2 regions of the Paenibacillus sp. FSL M7-0802 genome follow, and region 2 is predicted to be linked to the other one. Evidence: predicted binding sites of a transcription regulator. Region 2 holds the regulator's gene; the other holds the start of a gene.
What was found. The regulator CtsR, encoded in region 2, represses protease genes until heat stress. The targets are predictions, from matches to a motif close to ATGGTCAATAAAGGTCAAACA.
Positions count from the first base shown of each region.

Region 1: the regulator CtsR is predicted to act here: its motif matches at 4,300-4,320, upstream of clpP (ATP-dependent Clp endopeptidase proteolytic subunit ClpP).

Region 1 covers NZ_JBBOSD010000001.1:2,579,820-2,588,801, reverse strand. Annotated here, with positions in the region: gene whiA (DNA-binding protein WhiA) at 1-674, shown strand, start outside; gene MHB54_RS12060 (HPr family phosphocarrier protein) at 811-1,080, shown strand; gene MHB54_RS12055 (SIMPL domain-containing protein) at 1,354-2,115, shown strand; gene MHB54_RS12050 (PdaC/SigV domain-containing protein) at 2,355-3,464, shown strand; gene clpP (ATP-dependent Clp endopeptidase proteolytic subunit ClpP) at 3,591-4,187, opposite strand; tRNA gene MHB54_RS12040 (tRNA-Arg) at 4,398-4,472, opposite strand; gene MHB54_RS12035 (sugar-binding transcriptional regulator) at 4,742-5,779, shown strand; gene gap (type I glyceraldehyde-3-phosphate dehydrogenase) at 5,874-6,884, shown strand; gene MHB54_RS12025 (phosphoglycerate kinase) at 7,005-8,186, shown strand; gene tpiA (triose-phosphate isomerase) at 8,246-8,982, shown strand, end outside.
Region 2 covers NZ_JBBOSD010000001.1:3,523,076-3,532,057, reverse strand. Annotated here, with positions in the region: gene radA (DNA repair protein RadA) at 1-1,306, opposite strand, end outside; gene clpC (ATP-dependent protease ATP-binding subunit ClpC) at 1,546-3,990, opposite strand; gene MHB54_RS16220 (protein arginine kinase) at 4,035-5,099, opposite strand; gene MHB54_RS16215 (UvrB/UvrC motif-containing protein) at 5,128-5,652, opposite strand; gene MHB54_RS16210 (CtsR family transcriptional regulator) at 5,722-6,186, opposite strand; gene MHB54_RS16205 (GNAT family N-acetyltransferase) at 6,726-7,913, opposite strand; rRNA gene rrf (5S ribosomal RNA) at 8,078-8,194, opposite strand; rRNA gene MHB54_RS16195 (23S ribosomal RNA) at 8,345-8,982, opposite strand, start outside.

The sequences.
Region 1 (8,982 bases), 940 kb from region 2:
ATGGTGTGCAACAGCTGTTAAAGGATCTTTATATCGTCTCAGAAGGTTTCTTGTTCACTGACGGGATTAATCGGGATATCGTTCGGAAAAACTGTTGTAAGAGGGCTTATTTGCGGGGCGCCTTTATGGCAGGTGGCTCTGTCAACAATCCTGAAGGATCGTCTTACCACCTTGAAATTTCTTCGATGTATGAGGAACATTGTCAGGCACTCGTTGATCTTGCGAATGAGTTTCACCTAAATGCTCGCTGTATTGAGCGAAAAAAAGGTTTTATTCTCTACATCAAGGAAGGCGAGAAGATCATTGAGCTGCTTAGCATCATTGGGGCGCATCAAGCCTTGTTCAAATTTGAAGATGTACGCATTATGCGCGATATGCGCAATTCCGTAAATCGCATTGTCAATTGTGAAACGGCTAATTTGAACAAGACGATCGGAGCTGCTGTCCGGCAAATTGAGAATATTAAGTTGCTGGAGCGGGAAGTTGGTTTGGAGACCTTGCCGGATAAACTGCGTGAAGTGGCAGAAATTCGTCTCGCTCATCCCGATTTGAATTTAAAAGAAGTCGGGGAAATGCTCAAAGGGGTCGTGAGTAAATCGGGTGTAAATCATCGGCTTCGCAAAATTGATGAGATGGCTGACAAAATCAGGGGCGAAAATGGCCTGATTCCGTAAAAAGAATGTCCGTGGGGCTTTCAGCCCCGGTTTTTTTAGTTTTTTTTCTAGTGTCTGTCCCGGGTTAATGTTATAATGTGATAAATAAAATGGAGTAAGTAGTGTCCAGATTTATTTGATGAGGGGGTAAGCTGACATGTCAAAACATCCGGTAGTCGTACGCTTGAAAACAGGACTGCACGCCAGACCTGCTGCGTTGTTCGTACAGGAAGCGAATAAATATTCATCTGAGATTTTTGTGGAAAAAGAAGACAAAAAGGTTAATGCCAAGAGCATCATGGGTATTATGAGTCTTGCCATCAGTACAGGTACTGAAATCAATATTAGTGCTGAAGGTGCGGACGCCGAACAGGCTGTAAACGCTTTAGTAAGTCTGGTTAGTAAGGTAGAGCTGGAAAATCAATAAACAAAGATTTGCTTTGTAATATGGTATATACTCTTAGTGAAAAGCCCCTTTTGGGGCTTTTTTTGTATCCAGAAAAAAGTCTTCGAAAACTTCTCCGTTAACTGTTTTATGGATGGATTTGTTGAATATAGATACCGTATTAAGTTCAAACTATAAATAATTAAAATCCCCGTGGTCATGCTCTGTTTCGGAAATTTGTACGCTTGGCTGCAACCTTTTTCCGTCTTTTCCGTCTGGAAGGTACAAACATTTTCAAGAAAGAGGTTGAATTCAATGAGACTTTGGACAAAAACAGTAGCCACGGCAGTTCTCGCAGGAGCATTAATGGCAGGGGGAATAGCAGGAGGGTTGTGGACAGGGGCAGATCGTGCTTATGCTGCATCAACAGCTTCGACGGTAAACGGTGTAATTAATGTGACTGGAAACGGGGAAATATTGGCGAAGCCCGATATTGCTTATCTTTCTATCGGTGTACAATCGGAAGGGAATACGGCAGCCGCTGCTCAAAAAGCCAATGCTACAAAATTGAACAAGGTTACACAACTGTTGAAAGAAAAGTGGAGCATTAGCGCAGATGACATTCAGACCAGCCAGTTTTATGTACAGCCTAACTACACCTATAACGAAAAAGAAGGGCAGAAGCTCAAAGGCTACACTGCCAACCATACACTTTCCGTCAAATACCGCGATTTGGATAAAATCGGTCAGTTGTTGGATGAGGCGACCAAGTCCGGAGCCAATAACGTAGATAATGTACGTTTTTCCGTGGAAAATCCTTCGACTTATGAAGAAGAAGCCATTACTAAGGCATTGGGAAGCGCACAATCTAAAGCCAGTGCTGTAGCTAAGGCAGCCAAACGCGGGTTAGGTGCTCTTGTGAGTGTGACGGTAGATGGCGGAGAAGCACAAATCTTTACACAACGTGAAAATGCCATGTCAAAATCGCTCTTGGACGTAGCAGGTGGCGGGACAGAGATACAATCGGGGCAAGTAACAGTGAAAGTTCAGGTGTCGGCTCAATACGAAATGAACTAATATAGATCATCAAACGAAGCCACAAGCGGCCTTCATCATGTGCAGGCTGGCTTGCTGGCTTTTTTTGTATACCGAAACCTTTTTGTAATGAGTCTGTCATAGCTAAGGGTTATTAGGTGTACATATTGAAATCGGAGAGTGTACAGATTGTAAACTACATACAATAGGGTATAGATATAATAAGAAAAGTAGTTATCACACATAGACAATACAGATCATTAACAGGAGGAATATTTAATATGAGTAAGCATGCAAAAAAATGGGGTTCAGCACTGCTGGCGGCAGGGATTTTCGCAGGAGTCACAGCTGTTCCCGTTTCCTATATCCAGGCAGCATCGACGAAACAGCAGCAAGCGACAACACAGCAACCAGGAATCACCATCCAATGGAATGGTAAAACGTTGCCCGCTAAAGGTGTCCAAGTGAACGGGAGTACAATGATTCCGGTGGCCGCACTGCGCGACAGCTTGGGGATTCCAGTAAGCTATGATGCGAAAACAGCGACATATACCGTAGGTAGCGGGTACAATAAACTTTACATTATGGCTTCTTCCTCGGATGCCTACGTCAACGTCAATGGAATCAATACACGTAGTATGGATGCCAAACAGATCGCTGGGAAGCTATACATTCCTATGAGTTTGCTGAAAGACTATCTGGGCATAGATGCTCAATGGAATGCAGCTCTGAAAACAGTAACGCTGAGTAAAAGCCAGCTAAATCCGATTACAATTGCGTCTCAAACACTTCCAGCTTCGAGTAGTGCGAAGGTGTCCTACAAGATTAAGTACCCGCAAATCAGTGGTAGCCAGCTGAATCCTGAGGCTCAACAGGCCATTAACAATGTGCTTAAAAAGCATGCAGAAGGTATATTGGCAGCAGGCAAAAAGATGATGGCTGAGGGAGAGGCTACAACAGAAAGACCGTATGAGTTCGGAAATGATTTTGTGATTGCCTATAACAAAGATGGTATTCTGAGTGTGATTATGCAGGACTACTCGTATACGGGTGGCGCGCATGGCATGACGGCACGTAAAGGATATACGTTCTCGCTCGCTGATGGTAAACTGCTGCAATTGTCTGACGTATTGAAGGCAAATCCGAACTACAAAAAGTTCCTCAATGCTGATTTGAAGAAAAAAATCGATGCACTTCAGGCTGGCGAAGGATTCGGCAAATTTAAAGAGCTGGCGGCAGATCAGAATTTTTATGTGACTAACAGTGGAGTAACAATCGTGTTTGATTTGTATGATTATGCGCCATACGCGTATGGAATTCCTGAGTTCACCTACTCGTTCGGTCAACTGCTGCCTCAAGGTGGAAAGCCTTTTGCGGGACAGAATGAATAGTAGAAATAAATAAGTCCAATTGTCTATAACCTAAAAAACAATAAAGCAAAAAAGCTGCCTACCGGATAAGGACATCCGGAGCAGCTTTTTCATTTACCAGTTATCGAAAGAGGTAAATTTCTTCTCTTATACACCTTCTGGAGAGGAGCTAGTTAGCACTTTATCAATAATACCGTATTCCTTGGCATCATCAGCAGACATGAAGTAGTCACGGTCTGTATCTTTTTCAATGCGCTCCAGTGGTTGGCCTGTGCGATCTGCGAGAATGCGGTTCAGTTTATCACGCATTTTCAGAATGCGGCGTGCGCGGATTTCGATATCCGTTGCCTGACCTTGTGCACCACCCAGGGGTTGGTGAATCATAATTTCACTGTTTGGCAAAGCGAAACGTTTACCTTTGGCGCCTGCATTCAGCAAAAACGCGCCCATGGAAGCCGCCATACCTACGCAAATCGTAGATACGTCAGGTTTAATGTATTGCATCGTATCGAAAATGGCCATACCAGCTGTAATGGAACCGCCAGGGCTGTTAATATACAAGTGAATATCTTTTTCAGGATCTTCGGCAGCCAAAAACAGCATTTGCGCAATTATAGAGTTGGCTACAACGTCATTGACGTCCGAGCCTAACAAAATAATGCGATCCTTTAACAGTCTGGAATAAATGTCATAGGCGCGTTCGCCGCGGTTACTTTGTTCTACTACCATAGGAACATAGCTCACGTCAAAAAACCTCCCTTAAATATCGTTAGTGGATTTGGTGGACATGCCGATTACACGTCCCTTATTTATAAACTGTTACCGTAATAACCACATGATAAACAATTTCAAACAAAAAGTCAAAGAAAGTCAAACTAATGATTAAAAAAAAGAGCCCTCAGCGCTCTTATTGGTTAAAACATTATATAGAAGCATCTAAGCGTTCATTTAAAATGGCGCGCCCGCGAGGAATCGAACCTCGATCTCAGGCTCCGGAGGCCTACGTCATATCCGTTGGACCACGGGCGCATAGTTGATTCAATGCAAACAACTAACTAATTAAACAGCTAATTGGAAACAAAGATGATTATATGATATACAGCAGTGAATTGCAAGCTTTTATTAAATGCGCATATTCAGATAAATGGTTGAGAAATATAGGTTCAGATAGACTTGCATATGGAGCAAATATTGGTTAAGATATACGTGGGACTTAAAAAGTTATCCCGGGACGTTTTGAGACCAGTTAGAGATAGAGCATTAGAGACAGAACTTAGAAGTGTGCGGGAGTGGAAAGCATGCGAAAGATATTAGAAATACAGAAGCAGCTTCTGCCCGACCTCATGGATGTTTTGAAAAAAAGGTACACGATCCTGCATCAGATTATGCTGTCCGATGTTGTTGGACGCAGAACACTGGCAGCTTCACTGAACATGACTGAGCGCGTGTTGCGCGCCGAAACCGATCTTCTTAAAGCTCAGGGGCTAATTGAGATTGAGAGTGTAGGCATGAAGGTGAGCAAAGCAGGACTGGATCTGCTGGAACAGCTGGAGCCGATTGCGAACAACTTGTTCGGCCTGTCCCAATTGGAGGACCAGATTCGTCAAGCCTATGGTTTGAGGAAGGTGGTTGTCGTTCCAGGGGATTCGGATGCTTCTCCGTTAACAAAGCAGGAGCTGGGGCGCGCTGGAGCAAAAGCGTTGCTGAGTGTTATGGACGACGAGGATGTGGTCGCTGTAACAGGTGGCACGACAATTGCCGACGTGGCGGAACAACTGGCACTACCTTCTAATGGCCCACTTAAGGGTGGGTGGTTTGTACCGGCACGCGGGGGTTTGGGAGAAAGCATGGAAATGCAGGCCAACACAATTGCTTCCACAATGGCTCGCAAGGTAGGCGCTCAATACCGTCTGCTCCATGTACCGGATTTGCTCAGCAATCATGCTTACAACTCCTTGCTTGAAGATACGAACATTCAGGATATATTGAACCTGATTCGCGAGAGTCGTATCATCATTCACGGGATAGGCAACGCCATAGCGATGGCACATAGACGTAAACTTGATCCCGAAACCTTTGCCCAGATCAGCAGTGAAGGAGCGGTAGCCGAATCGTTTGGTTATTACTTTAACGAAGATGGCGTCGTTGTTCACAGAATGCTGACGCTTGGACTCCGATTGGAGGACATTAGGCGTACCGATACGGTTCTAGGTGTAGCTGGAGGCAAAAACAAGGCGGCCGCTATTCATGCGGTACTGCGTTTCGGGCAAGAGGACATTCTAGTCACCGACGAAGGCGCTGCTGTTGAGATTGTAAGTCGTTATTTAAATGATTAATATAGGATTTATGAATAATGTTGTCTTGACGGGCTTTCGGGTCTGTCTTGAATATATAAAACTAAACTAAACGAACTTTGGGAGGAACTCACTCATGACAGTTAAAGTTGGTATTAACGGTTTCGGACGTATTGGACGCCTTGCTTTCCGCCGGATTCAAAACGTGGAAGGTATTGAAGTAGTAGCAATCAATGACTTGACAGATTCCAAAATGTTGGCACATTTGTTGAAATATGATACAACACAAGGTAATTTCCAAGGACAAGTAGAAGTACATGACGGCTTCTTCAAAGTAAACGGTAAAGAAGTTAAAGTTTTGGCTAACCGCAACCCTGAAGAACTGCCTTGGGGAGACCTGGGTGTAGACATCGTTCTGGAATGTACAGGTTTCTTCACAACTAAAGAAGCTGCTGAGAAACATTTGAAAGGCGGCGCTAAAAAAGTTGTTATCTCCGCTCCAGCTACTGGCGACATGAAAACTGTCGTTTACAACGTAAACCATGAAATTCTGGACGGAACTGAAACTGTAATCTCCGGTGCTTCTTGCACAACAAACTGCCTGGCTCCTATGGCTAAAACACTGCAAGATAAATTTGGTATCGTTGAAGGCTTGATGACTACAATTCATGCTTACACTGGCGACCAAAACACTTTGGATGCTCCACATGCTAAAGGAGACTTCCGTCGTGCTCGTGCAGCAGCTGAAAACATCATTCCTAACACAACTGGTGCTGCTAAAGCAATCGGTTTGGTTATCCCTGAGTTGAAAGGTAAATTGGATGGCGCGGCTCAACGTGTTCCAGTACCTACAGGTTCCCTGACTGAGCTGGTAACAGTTCTGGAGAAAAACGTAACTGCTGAAGAAATCAACGCTGCGATGAAAGAAGCTTCCGATCCTGAAACTTATGGATACACTGAAGATCAAATCGTTTCTTCCGACATCAAAGGTCTTACTTTCGGTTCTTTGTTTGATGCAACTCAAACTAAAGTTCTGACTGTTGGCGACAAACAACTGGTGAAAACTGTAGCTTGGTATGACAATGAAATGTCTTACACTGCACAATTGATCCGCACGTTGGAATACTTCGCAAAACTGGCTAAATAAGAACAGTCTTATTGAGCAACATCATAGAGCGGAAACAGGTTATTGTTTCCGCTCTTTATATATCAAATGTGCCTTGAATTCCTGATTCGTAAAATTATAAGGGTGCGGAGGAATATGGAGATGAACAAAAAGAGCGTACGTGATATAGAACTGAATGGAAAACGGGTGTTTGTTCGTGTAGATTTTAACGTTCCGGTTGAGGACGGTAAAATTACGGATGACAAGCGTATTCGTGAAACCTTGCCAACCATTAACTACCTGATTGAAAAAGGTGCAAAAGTTATTTTGGCGAGTCACTTTGGACGTCCAAAAGGTCAGGTTGTTGAATCCATGCGTCTGACTCCTGTTGGCGTACGTTTGTCTGAGCTGCTGAAAAAACCAGTAGTTAAAGTGGACGAATCGGTAGGCGAAGCTGTTAAAGCGAAAGTGGCTGAACTGCAAAACGGCGACGTGCTGTTGCTTGAAAATGTACGTTTCTATGCAGGGGAAGAAAAGAATGATCCTGAATTGGCGAAGCAATTTGCTGAATTGGCCGACGTTTTCGTGAATGACGCATTTGGTGCAGCACACCGTGCTCATGCTTCCACAGAAGGTATCGCGCATCTTCTTCCGGCTGTTTCCGGCTTGCTGATGGAGAAAGAATTGTCTGTAATCGGTAAAGCTCTTTCAAACCCAGATCGTCCTTTTACAGCCATTATCGGCGGTTCCAAGGTAAAAGACAAAATCGACGTGATTGACAACCTGCTGAACATTGCAGATAACGTAATCATTGGCGGTGGTTTGGCTTATACATTCTTCAAAGCTCAAGGTCATGAAGTGGGTCAATCCCTACTGGATGAATCCAAACTGGACGTAGCTCTTGGATTTATCGAAAAAGCGAAGAAGCTCGGCAAAAACTTCTACCTTCCGGTTGATATTGTTGTATCTGACGATTTCAGCGCTACGGCGAACACAAACATTGTGGATATCGACGGCATTCCTTCAGATTGGGAAGGCGTGGATATCGGACCGAAAACACGTAAAATCTATGCAGATGTGATCAAAAACTCCAAATTGGTTGTTTGGAATGGACCAATGGGTGTATTTGAAATCGAACCTTTCGCTGGTGGTACTCGTGAAGTAGCGGAAGCTTGCGCAACAACTGAAGCATACACCATCATTGGTGGCGGTGATTCAGCGGCTGCGGCTGAAAAATTCCACTTAGCTGACAAAATGGATCATATCTCCACTGGCGGCGGCGCATCTCTGGAATTTATGGAAGGCAAAGCACTTCCGGGTGTCGTTGCACTGAACGATAAATAATCAAACGCAATATGCGTGAATAAAGCTTTAGGGCACCTAATAGTTAGGAGTTGAAACCATTGAGAACACCGATTATCGCGGGTAACTGGAAGATGTTTAAAACCGTACCAGAAGCTAAAACTTTCATCGAAGAGATCAAAGGCAAAGCAGAGGTTGCAGGAGTGGAAAGCGTGATTTGCGCACCATTTACGAATCTTCCTGCTCTGGTTGAAGCAGTAAAAGGCACGTCTATTAAAATTGGCGCACAAAACCTGCATTTTGCAGAAGATGGTGCATTTACAGGTGAAATTAGCGGTGGAATGCTGAAAGATCTGGGCGTAGACTACGTTGTGATCGGACACTCCGAGCGTCGTGAATATTTTAATGAAACAGACGAAACGGTGAACAAAAAGGTTCATGCGGCATTCCGTCATGACCTGACTCCAATCGTATGTGTAGGCGAAAAGCTGGAAGATCGTGAAGCTGGACAAACCAAAGAGGTTGTAAAAGTGCAAACTGTAGCAGCTTTTGCTGGTTTGGCTAAGGATCAGGCTGCACAAGTAGTTGTTGCTTATGAGCCAATCTGGGCCATCGGAACAGGCAAATCCTCCACTTCGCAGGATGCGAATGAAGTGATTTCCTATATCCGTAGTCTGATTAAAGAGCTGTATGATGAAAATACAGCAAATGCTGTACGTATTCAGTATGGTGGCAGTGTAAAACCTGAAAATGTTACTGAGTACCTGGGTCAAAGCGATATCGACGGCGCGCTTGTGGGCGGTGCCAGTCTTCAACCGGCGTCGTACATCGCGCTTGT
Region 2 (8,982 bases):
GTGTCCAGCCCTTCAAGCTTTTCTCCGGCATGATCACCCGTTTGAAACCTAGTTTCTCCGCTTCCCGTACTCGCTGTTCTGCTCGGGATACCGCACGTACCTCACCTGTCAGTCCCACCTCGCCAAAAATCACATCGTACGGCTTGGTAGGAGCATCCCTAAAGCTGGAAGCAATGCTCACAGCTATAGCCAAATCCACCGCCGGTTCATCCAACTTCACGCCTCCAGCTACGTTGAGATAGGCGTCCTGGTTTTGCAAAAACATGCCCATCCGCTTTTCTAGCACGGCTATGATTAATCCCATTCGATGATGATCGACTCCTGTGCCCATTCGGCGCGGAGATGGAAAATGCGTAGCTGCAATCAATGCTTGCAGTTCAACCAATACAGGTCGGGTTCCTTCCATACTGGCTACAACAGTAGAACCCGCTACCCCCAGTGGTCGTTCAGACAGGAATAGTTCAGAAGGATTTGACACCTCACGCAAACCGCTTTCAGCCATTTCAAAAATACCAATTTCATTTGTAGAACCGAAACGGTTTTTAACTGCACGCAAAAGCCGATACGTATGATGACGCTCTCCTTCAAAATAAAGCACACAATCAACCATATGTTCCAACAAACGTGGACCTGCAATGGCCCCTTCCTTGGTCACATGTCCCACCAATACCGTAGCAATACCTAGCCCCTTGGCAATTCGCATAAAGCGTGAAGTACACTCCCGCACCTGAGCCACACTCCCTGGTGCACTCGTCACCTCAGGCAAATATACGGTCTGTATCGAGTCGATGACCAAAAATTCCGGCTTCAAGCTGTCCACCGCTTCTTCAATCGTCTCCAAATTCGTCTCACATAATACGTATAGGCTGGGGGACAAGGCACCGAGCCGATCTGCACGTAGTTTCGTTTGACGGACAGATTCCTCACCAGACACGTACAGCACCTTTAAACCAGTTAAAGCCAGCTCATTAGATGTTTGCAGCATAAGCGTAGATTTACCGATTCCCGGATCACCGCCCACCAAAACGAGTGAACCCGGCACCACACCTCCACCGAGTACTCGATTCAATTCGCCAATTCCCGTCAAAATTCGTGTTTCTTTGCCACTCTCCACCTCTATAATAGAGAGTGGCTTGTCTTTTGTGCTATGAGTAAGAAGGGAAGACCCCATTCCTTGAGTTTTTACAACGCTTTCCGTTTCTTCGACCATGGAATTCCACGCCTGGCATCCAGGACATTTTCCGTACCATTTGGGCGATTCATAACCACATTCCGTACAGGAAAATTTAGTTTTCACTTTAGCCATACTTTATTCCTTGGCTCCTTATTGACGACGATGATGTCAAATTTATGTTCATACAGCCCAGAAAGAGCTGTAACAATAAAAGTTTACCATTGAAGCTTGGCGGACGTAAAGCAATATCACAAACTTTCCCAAAGCATTTACCCAACCTTTTCACCGTGTTTTATACACAAAAAGGGTGTCTTCGCAATAGCTTTCCAGCCTGCGAGACACCCTTTTCTACTATTTATTTAGTAAACTGCTTAGGACTTGGCAGATACATTATCCTTTTTCGTTACAGTCAATGCGCCATTCTCCTCATCAATGAAGAGAGAGTCACCTTTAGTAATGTTGCCAGTCAACAGTTCCTCGGACAGGCGATCTTCAATATGCTTCTGGATTGCACGACGCAATGGACGCGCACCATACGCTGGATCAAAGCCTTCCTTGGCAAGGAATTTTTTAGCGTTGTCTGTCAACTCGAAGTCCACCTCATACTCATTCAGGCGCTTACGCAGCTCCTCAGACATGAGTGACACAATTTCGGCAATATGTTTTTCTTCGAGAGAATGGAAAACGATAATTTCATCAATCCGGTTCAAGAACTCAGGACGGAAACTTTTCTTCAGTTCATCCATCACTTTGCCCTTCATATTATCGTAATCCGCCCCAGCGTCCACTACAGCTGTAAAACCAAGCGTGGAGTTACGTTTAATCGCCTGTGCACCAACATTAGATGTTAGGATGATGAGTGTGTTACGGAAATCGACGACACGACCTTTGGAATCTGTTAGACGACCATCTTCCAGCACTTGCAGAAGAATATTGAATACTTCTGGGTGTGCTTTTTCAATTTCATCCAGCAACACAACAGAGTATGGCTTACGACGTACCTTCTCAGTCAGTTGACCGCCTTCTTCATATCCAACGTACCCTGGAGGTGCTCCTACCAGACGGGACGTGGAGTGCTTCTCCATATATTCGGACATATCAATACGGATAACCGCATTTTCATCTCCAAACATGGATTCAGCCAAGGCGCGTGCCAATTCTGTTTTACCAACCCCAGTTGGGCCGAGGAAAATAAAGGAACCGATTGGACGCTTCGGATCTTTCAGTCCGGCACGTGCCCGGCGAATCGCCCGGCTTACTGCCTTAACTGCTTCATCCTGTCCAATTACCCGCTCATGCAGCAACTCTTCCATATTCAACAAGCGGTGTGTTTCTTCCTCTTTCAGCTTGCTGACTGGAACACCTGTCCAGATTGCAACGACTTGAGCGATATCCTCTGGTGTAACTTCAGAATCTGTACGACCCTGTTGTTCTTTCCATTGGTTTTTCGTCACGTCTAGCTCTTCACGGATTTTTTGCTCTGTATCACGCAACGCTGCCGCTTTTTCAAACTCCTGACTTTGTACCGCTGAATCCTTTTCCTTACGGATATCTTCCAGACGGTTTTCCAGCTGTTTCAGGTTTGGCGGTACAGTGTAAGAATTCAGCCTTACTTTGGAGCCCGCTTCATCAATAAGGTCAATAGCCTTATCTGGCAGGAAGCGGTCGGTGATATAACGATCTGACAATTTTACGGCCGCTTCAATAGCCTCATCTGTGATCTTTACACGGTGATGCGCTTCGTAACGGTCACGCAGACCATACAAGATTTGAATCGCCTCTTCTGGAGAAGGTTGATCCACTGTAATTGGTTGAAAACGACGTTCCAAGGCAGCATCTTTCTCAATATATTTACGGTATTCATCCAGCGTGGTCGCACCGATGCATTGCAGCTCGCCACGTGCCAGAGCAGGTTTCAGGATGTTGGACGCATCAATTGCGCCTTCCGCTCCACCAGCACCAATCAGCGTATGCAGCTCATCAATGAACAACACGATATTACCCGCTTGACGAATCTCGTCCATAATTTTTTTCAAACGATCCTCGAATTCACCACGATACTTGGTGCCTGCTACCACAGAACCCATATCCAGCGTCATTACGCGCTTGTCGCGCAACGTTTCAGGAATCTCATTCGCTATGATTTTTTGGGCCAATCCTTCGGCAATCGCCGTTTTACCTACCCCAGGCTCACCGATTAGAACCGGATTGTTCTTTGTACGGCGGCTGAGCACCTGAATTACGCGTTCAATTTCCTTGCTACGCCCAATAACAGGGTCCAGGTTGTTTTCCTTCGCAGATGCCGTCAGATCGCGTGCCAGACTGTCCAGAGTTGGCGTGCTGACATTAGCTGGAGCACCGTGATGGCTGGAAACAGCCTCGCTGCTGCCGAGCAATTGAAGCACTTGCTGACGCGCTTTATTCAGACTGATGCCCAGGTTGTTCAGTACACGTGCTGCTACGCCTTCGCCTTCACGAATAAGACCAAGCAAAATATGTTCTGTACCTACATAGGTATGGCCCAGTTTGCGGGCTTCATCCATGGACAGTTCGATGACTTTTTTGGCGCGTGGAGTATAGGCAATGTTCGTCGGTTGCTCTTGACCGCGTCCAATCAGCGTTTCCACTTCATCCTGGATTTTTTCCAGTCCCAGCCCTAAACCGATTAAGGCTTTCGCGGCTATTCCTTCACCTTCACGAATGAGGCCTAGCAAAATGTGCTCTGTGCCAATGTTGTTGTGTCCCAATCGAACAGCTTCTTCCTGAGCCAAAGCAAGCACTTTCTGTGCACGTTCCGTAAATCTTCCAAACATCATATATCCTGCACCTCCACAGTGTGTATTTCAGATCATTCTATATATTAAAGGGTTGTGCCTAATTTTTGCCGGATCAGCTTCGCCCGGTACATATCGCGCTCTTCGGTATTCATTTTATCCCCAAAGCTTTTTTGCAGGAACCCGGGTTGTGTCATCACATTCAGCTCATTCATCGCTGCGGTGGAAGGACGCTCCAAAATCCCTAAATCTACGCCAAGACGTACATCGGATAGCCGCTGTGCAGCCTCCTTGGAATCCAATACTGCTGCATATGACAAAATACCGAATGAACGCATCACCCGATCTGTAATTCGCAGCATAGATTCATTCATTAGCCTTTCTCTGGCAGAACGCTCGTGCTCAATAATTTGTAGCACCACGCCATGTAGATTCTCAATAATCTCCGCTTCGGTTTGTCCCAGTGTAATCTGATTAGATACCTGAAACAAATTTCCGACCGCTTCGCTGCCTTCACCGTAAATGCCACGAACTGTAAGACCTACCTGTGAAACAGCAGACAATATACGATTGATTTGATGAGTCATAACTAATGCAGGCAAATGCATCATCACCGAAGCTCTCATACCTGTGCCGACATTCGTCGGACAACTGGTCAGAAAACCTCTCCGATCATCAAATGCATAATCAACATGCGCTTCAAATGCATCATCAATAATCATAGCGCGTTCCCAAGCTTCCCTAACCTGACATCCCGGATATAAGCACTGGATACGCAGATGATCCTCTTCGTTTATCATAACACTAACCGATTCATCATCGCTAATTAAAACAGCACCGTTACGAGATTCGTTCGCCAAATTTGGACTAATCAAATGCTTCTCAACCAGCACCTGCTTGTCGATCTCATCCAACTCGGATATTTTCAACGTATGAAAAGTACCAAAACCGCCTAAATCATCATACTGAAGGATATCCGTCAAGCGTTGAAGTGCTTCTTCCGACTGCTGATTGGTAGCAAGCATGGGAAAAGGCAGATGCTGCAAGTTACGCGCAATTCTCACCCGGCTGCTAATGACAATCTCCGAATCCGCAGCATCACCACGCATCCAGTCACTTAGCGGCTTCTCCGTAAACCGAATATTGGGCATTACGCATCCCTCCTACTCTTCACAAACTTTACTCTTCAGTCATTTCTTTTTCAAGTTCTCTGATTTGATCCCTAAGCTCAGCAGCTGATTCGAATTCTTCCTGTACAATATGCTGTTGCATCTCTTTTTTCAAATCGTCAATTTGCCGTTTAACCTTCAGTCGGCCTCCAGTGCGAACCGGAACTTTACCAACATGATTCGTACTGCCATGCACACGCTTGAACAGAGGGTCCAGACGACTATCAAAATATTGATAGCACGATGGGCATCCGAAACGTCCCAGCTTACTAAACTGTGCATAGGTCATGCCACAATCCTTGCATTGCAGGTTCTGCGGACCACTGTGGCCTGGAGACTGGCTCTTTGTACTGGAGTCAAAATCCAGCATCCCCGACAACAAGCTATGAATCGAAAAGCCGTTAGGTGTTCCAGGGATCATCTCCCCTTTTTCCTTGGCACACGTCTCACAAATATGAAACTCTGTCTTTTCGCCATTCACAATTTTGGTGAAATGCAAAGTTGCCGGCCGCATATTACATTCTTGGCACAGCATAAAAGCACCTCCTTCAATGTCAGGATTTATACCAATCCCTACATCCAAACGTTAGTCTCTTTCCACACACTATTTGGTCGCCAGCAACGAAATCAGCATAGCCTTAAGCAATCTTGCTCGCAGTTGATCACGATAGGGAAGCTTCAGTAATAATGTATCCCTTGATAAAGCAGCCTTCATTAAATTAGCTTCCCTTTTGCTTAAAAAATGGGCTTCCTCTAACTGATAAATCAGACCTTCTGCTGCCGATTGGCTTATTTCCTCCCCGATGCTCTGATGAAGATGTGTATGGATGGCATGCTGTGCAGGCAGCTGAATTCGCTGAATACGAATGTAGCCCCCGCCACCGCGTTTACTTTCCACCACATAGCCTTTTTCCAGCGTAAACCGGGTGCTAATTACATAATTAATTTGCGACGGCACGCAGGAAAAGCGGTCAGCCAGATCATTGCGCTGAATCTCCACTAAACCTTGGGGACTTTCCAGCAATATACTCTTCAAATATTGTTCAATAATATCGGAAACATTGCGCATTTCATCATCCTCCACTAACGGAAACGCAAGTATTCAAGTACATTTCACGCTCCACAGAGTCCGCCGTATATTGAACTTAACCAAACGGTAAAGTCACGAATCTAAGCTGTATTCAGGCTATTGCCTGATCTACATCCATTGGAATTGTACCGTTTTGTCTCTAGTGTGGCCTTTATTTGCGATTAATCATACACTTCTCTTATGTTCATAAGAGTCAGCTCCTAACTATACGCAAATCATTTCGATCCTCATTTACTTCTTTGCTATCAAAATTACCTTATAAGCTAATTCATCAGCATAGTACTTCTACAGAATCACACTAGGCTTAATTGACTTTGACTTTCTTTGACTATATTCATATTATAGCACATTATTCATTTTTGCCAAGGGGTCAATACCATTTTTCGCAATCTAATTATGTTTTATACAATACCATAAAAAAAACTCTTCCCATTACAGAAAGAGTTTTGAAAATTATGATAACCACACAAGTCATGTTCCCTGAAAGATGGAGCCTAAGAAGAACTAAATGGCCTTTATCAGAAAAAATCCAATAAGAACGTTTGTTTTACTGGTATTACACGTTTAAGCGCAGACACAGACTCACTGCTGCCTTCAATACGCTCCCACTTATACAGATCATCAGCCTGCTGGTAGCCAAGCATCAGAGTCGTCAGTGACTGAATCCCAAGTTTCAAGTCAGCTACTATGGCGTTTTCAGATGAAATACTTTTATCCACTCTCTCCAAATGGCCTTGTCCTTTCGTCGTAATCGTTAATCTCCATAATCCATCATTCCATGGAGCATACCGATCTGTCAGACTTAAGGTTAAACTTGTTTCCTCTCCAATCTGCTCAAAAGGGTATCTCTTTACAAAAGCAGCTGCATCCACAATACGACCCATAAAATAAGGCACCGTTTCCTGTTGAATTCGTGGATCATCGAGTAAAAATGGCAGATTGTCATCTGCTGGAACGTAATTAAATTTACCTTGGGCTATCATTGAGTCATGATTTGCAAAATAAGTCCATAAAGCCCGACGAGCCGTCTCATTTTCATATATCAACTCATCACAATTCAACTGTTTATCTTCAATTTTGTATAGTGCATATCCCTGAGGATCGCCTGTTTCAGAGTAATATACCGCAGTTCGATAGTTCTCATTTAAAATCCGCTCTTGCCACCATTCCTTATCTCGTACCAGCGTGCCATTATAACGAGATGCATACGCTTGATACACTTGGTCCAGTTCTAAAATATCTTTGACATCGCGTTTGACTGTACCCTCTGTTTTAAGTTTTACAGGGAATTTATCAATGGGAATGACGTACTTTTTGTATTCAATATACGTTTCCCAACCAAATTTACGATAGAAGGCAAAGGAGAATGGATGCAGAAAAGAAAGGCTTTGTCCCGCAGACTTCATTTCTTCAAGCGCATGCGTCAACAAGCGTGATACCATGCCTCCGCGACGCTTTTCTGGCCAAGTTGCCACACCAGCAATGCCTCCCATATCAAAAACCTGACCGTTTATGTATACCTGTAGCGGTAACAAAGTCAGTTTAGCATTCAAGTCATGTCCGTCGAATATTCCCCATGTTTGCTCCGGTTTGAATTTCTTCTTGGATTTTTCCAAATCTTCCTGGGACATTGTAAACTGAAAAGCATATTGAGATAATTCAATAGCCGCTTCAAATTCCTCACGTTGTAATTGTCTGATCTCCATAACTTCGTCACCTCGCTTGTATACTTGGGCATCCATAAAAAAGATTATACACTTAGAGTGTGGCAAAGCCTCTTCCCTCTGTCAACCTTAGAAGCAGGTGGCCATCTAAAAACACATAAAAAAAGGATGATAATCTCAATGAGATTATCATCCTTTTCACTTTTGCTTGGCGACGTCCTACTCTCCCAGGACCCTGCGGTCCAAGTACCATCGGCGCTGGAGGGCTTAACGGTCGTGTTCGGGATGGGTACGTGTGGAACCCCTCCGCTATCGCCACCAAACATGAATTTGCTATGCAAATTCTATCGTACGGTTATTCGCTTCATCACATATCGTGTGAATGAATAGCCATGGGCTTATTGTATGTCACTTGTACATACTTTCAAGGTTACACCCTGAAAACTGGATCCGAAACTTATTTGCGTTTTATTTAGGATAAGCCCTCGACCGATTAGTATTGGTCAGCTCCATGCATTACTGCACTTCCACCCCCAACCTATCTACCTCGTCGTCTTCAAGGGGTCTTACTAATTGGGAAATCTCATCTTGAGGGGGGCTTCACGCTTAGATGCTTTCAGCGCTTATCCCTTCCGTACATAGCTACCCAGCGGTGCTCCTGGCGGAACAACTGGTACACCAGCGGTACGTCCATCCCGGTCCTCTCGTACTAAGGACAGCTCCTCTCAAATTTCCTACGCCCACGACAGATAGGGACCGAACTGTCTCACGACGTTCTGAACCCAGCTCGCGTACCGCTTTAATGGGCGAACAGCCCAACCCTTGGGACCTACTTCAGCCCCAGGATGCGATGAGCCGACATCGAGGTGCCAAACCTCCCCGTCGATGTGGACTCTTGGGGGAGATAAGCCTGTTATCCCCAGGGTAGCTTTTATCCGTTGAGCGATGGCCCTTCCATGCGGTACCACCGGATCACTAAGCCCGACTTTCGTCCCTGCTCGACTTGTAGGTCTCGCAGTCAAGCTCCCTTCTGCCTTTGCACTCTTCGAATGATTTCCAACCATTCTGAGGGAACCTTGGGGCGCCTCCGTTACTCTTTAGGAGGCGACCG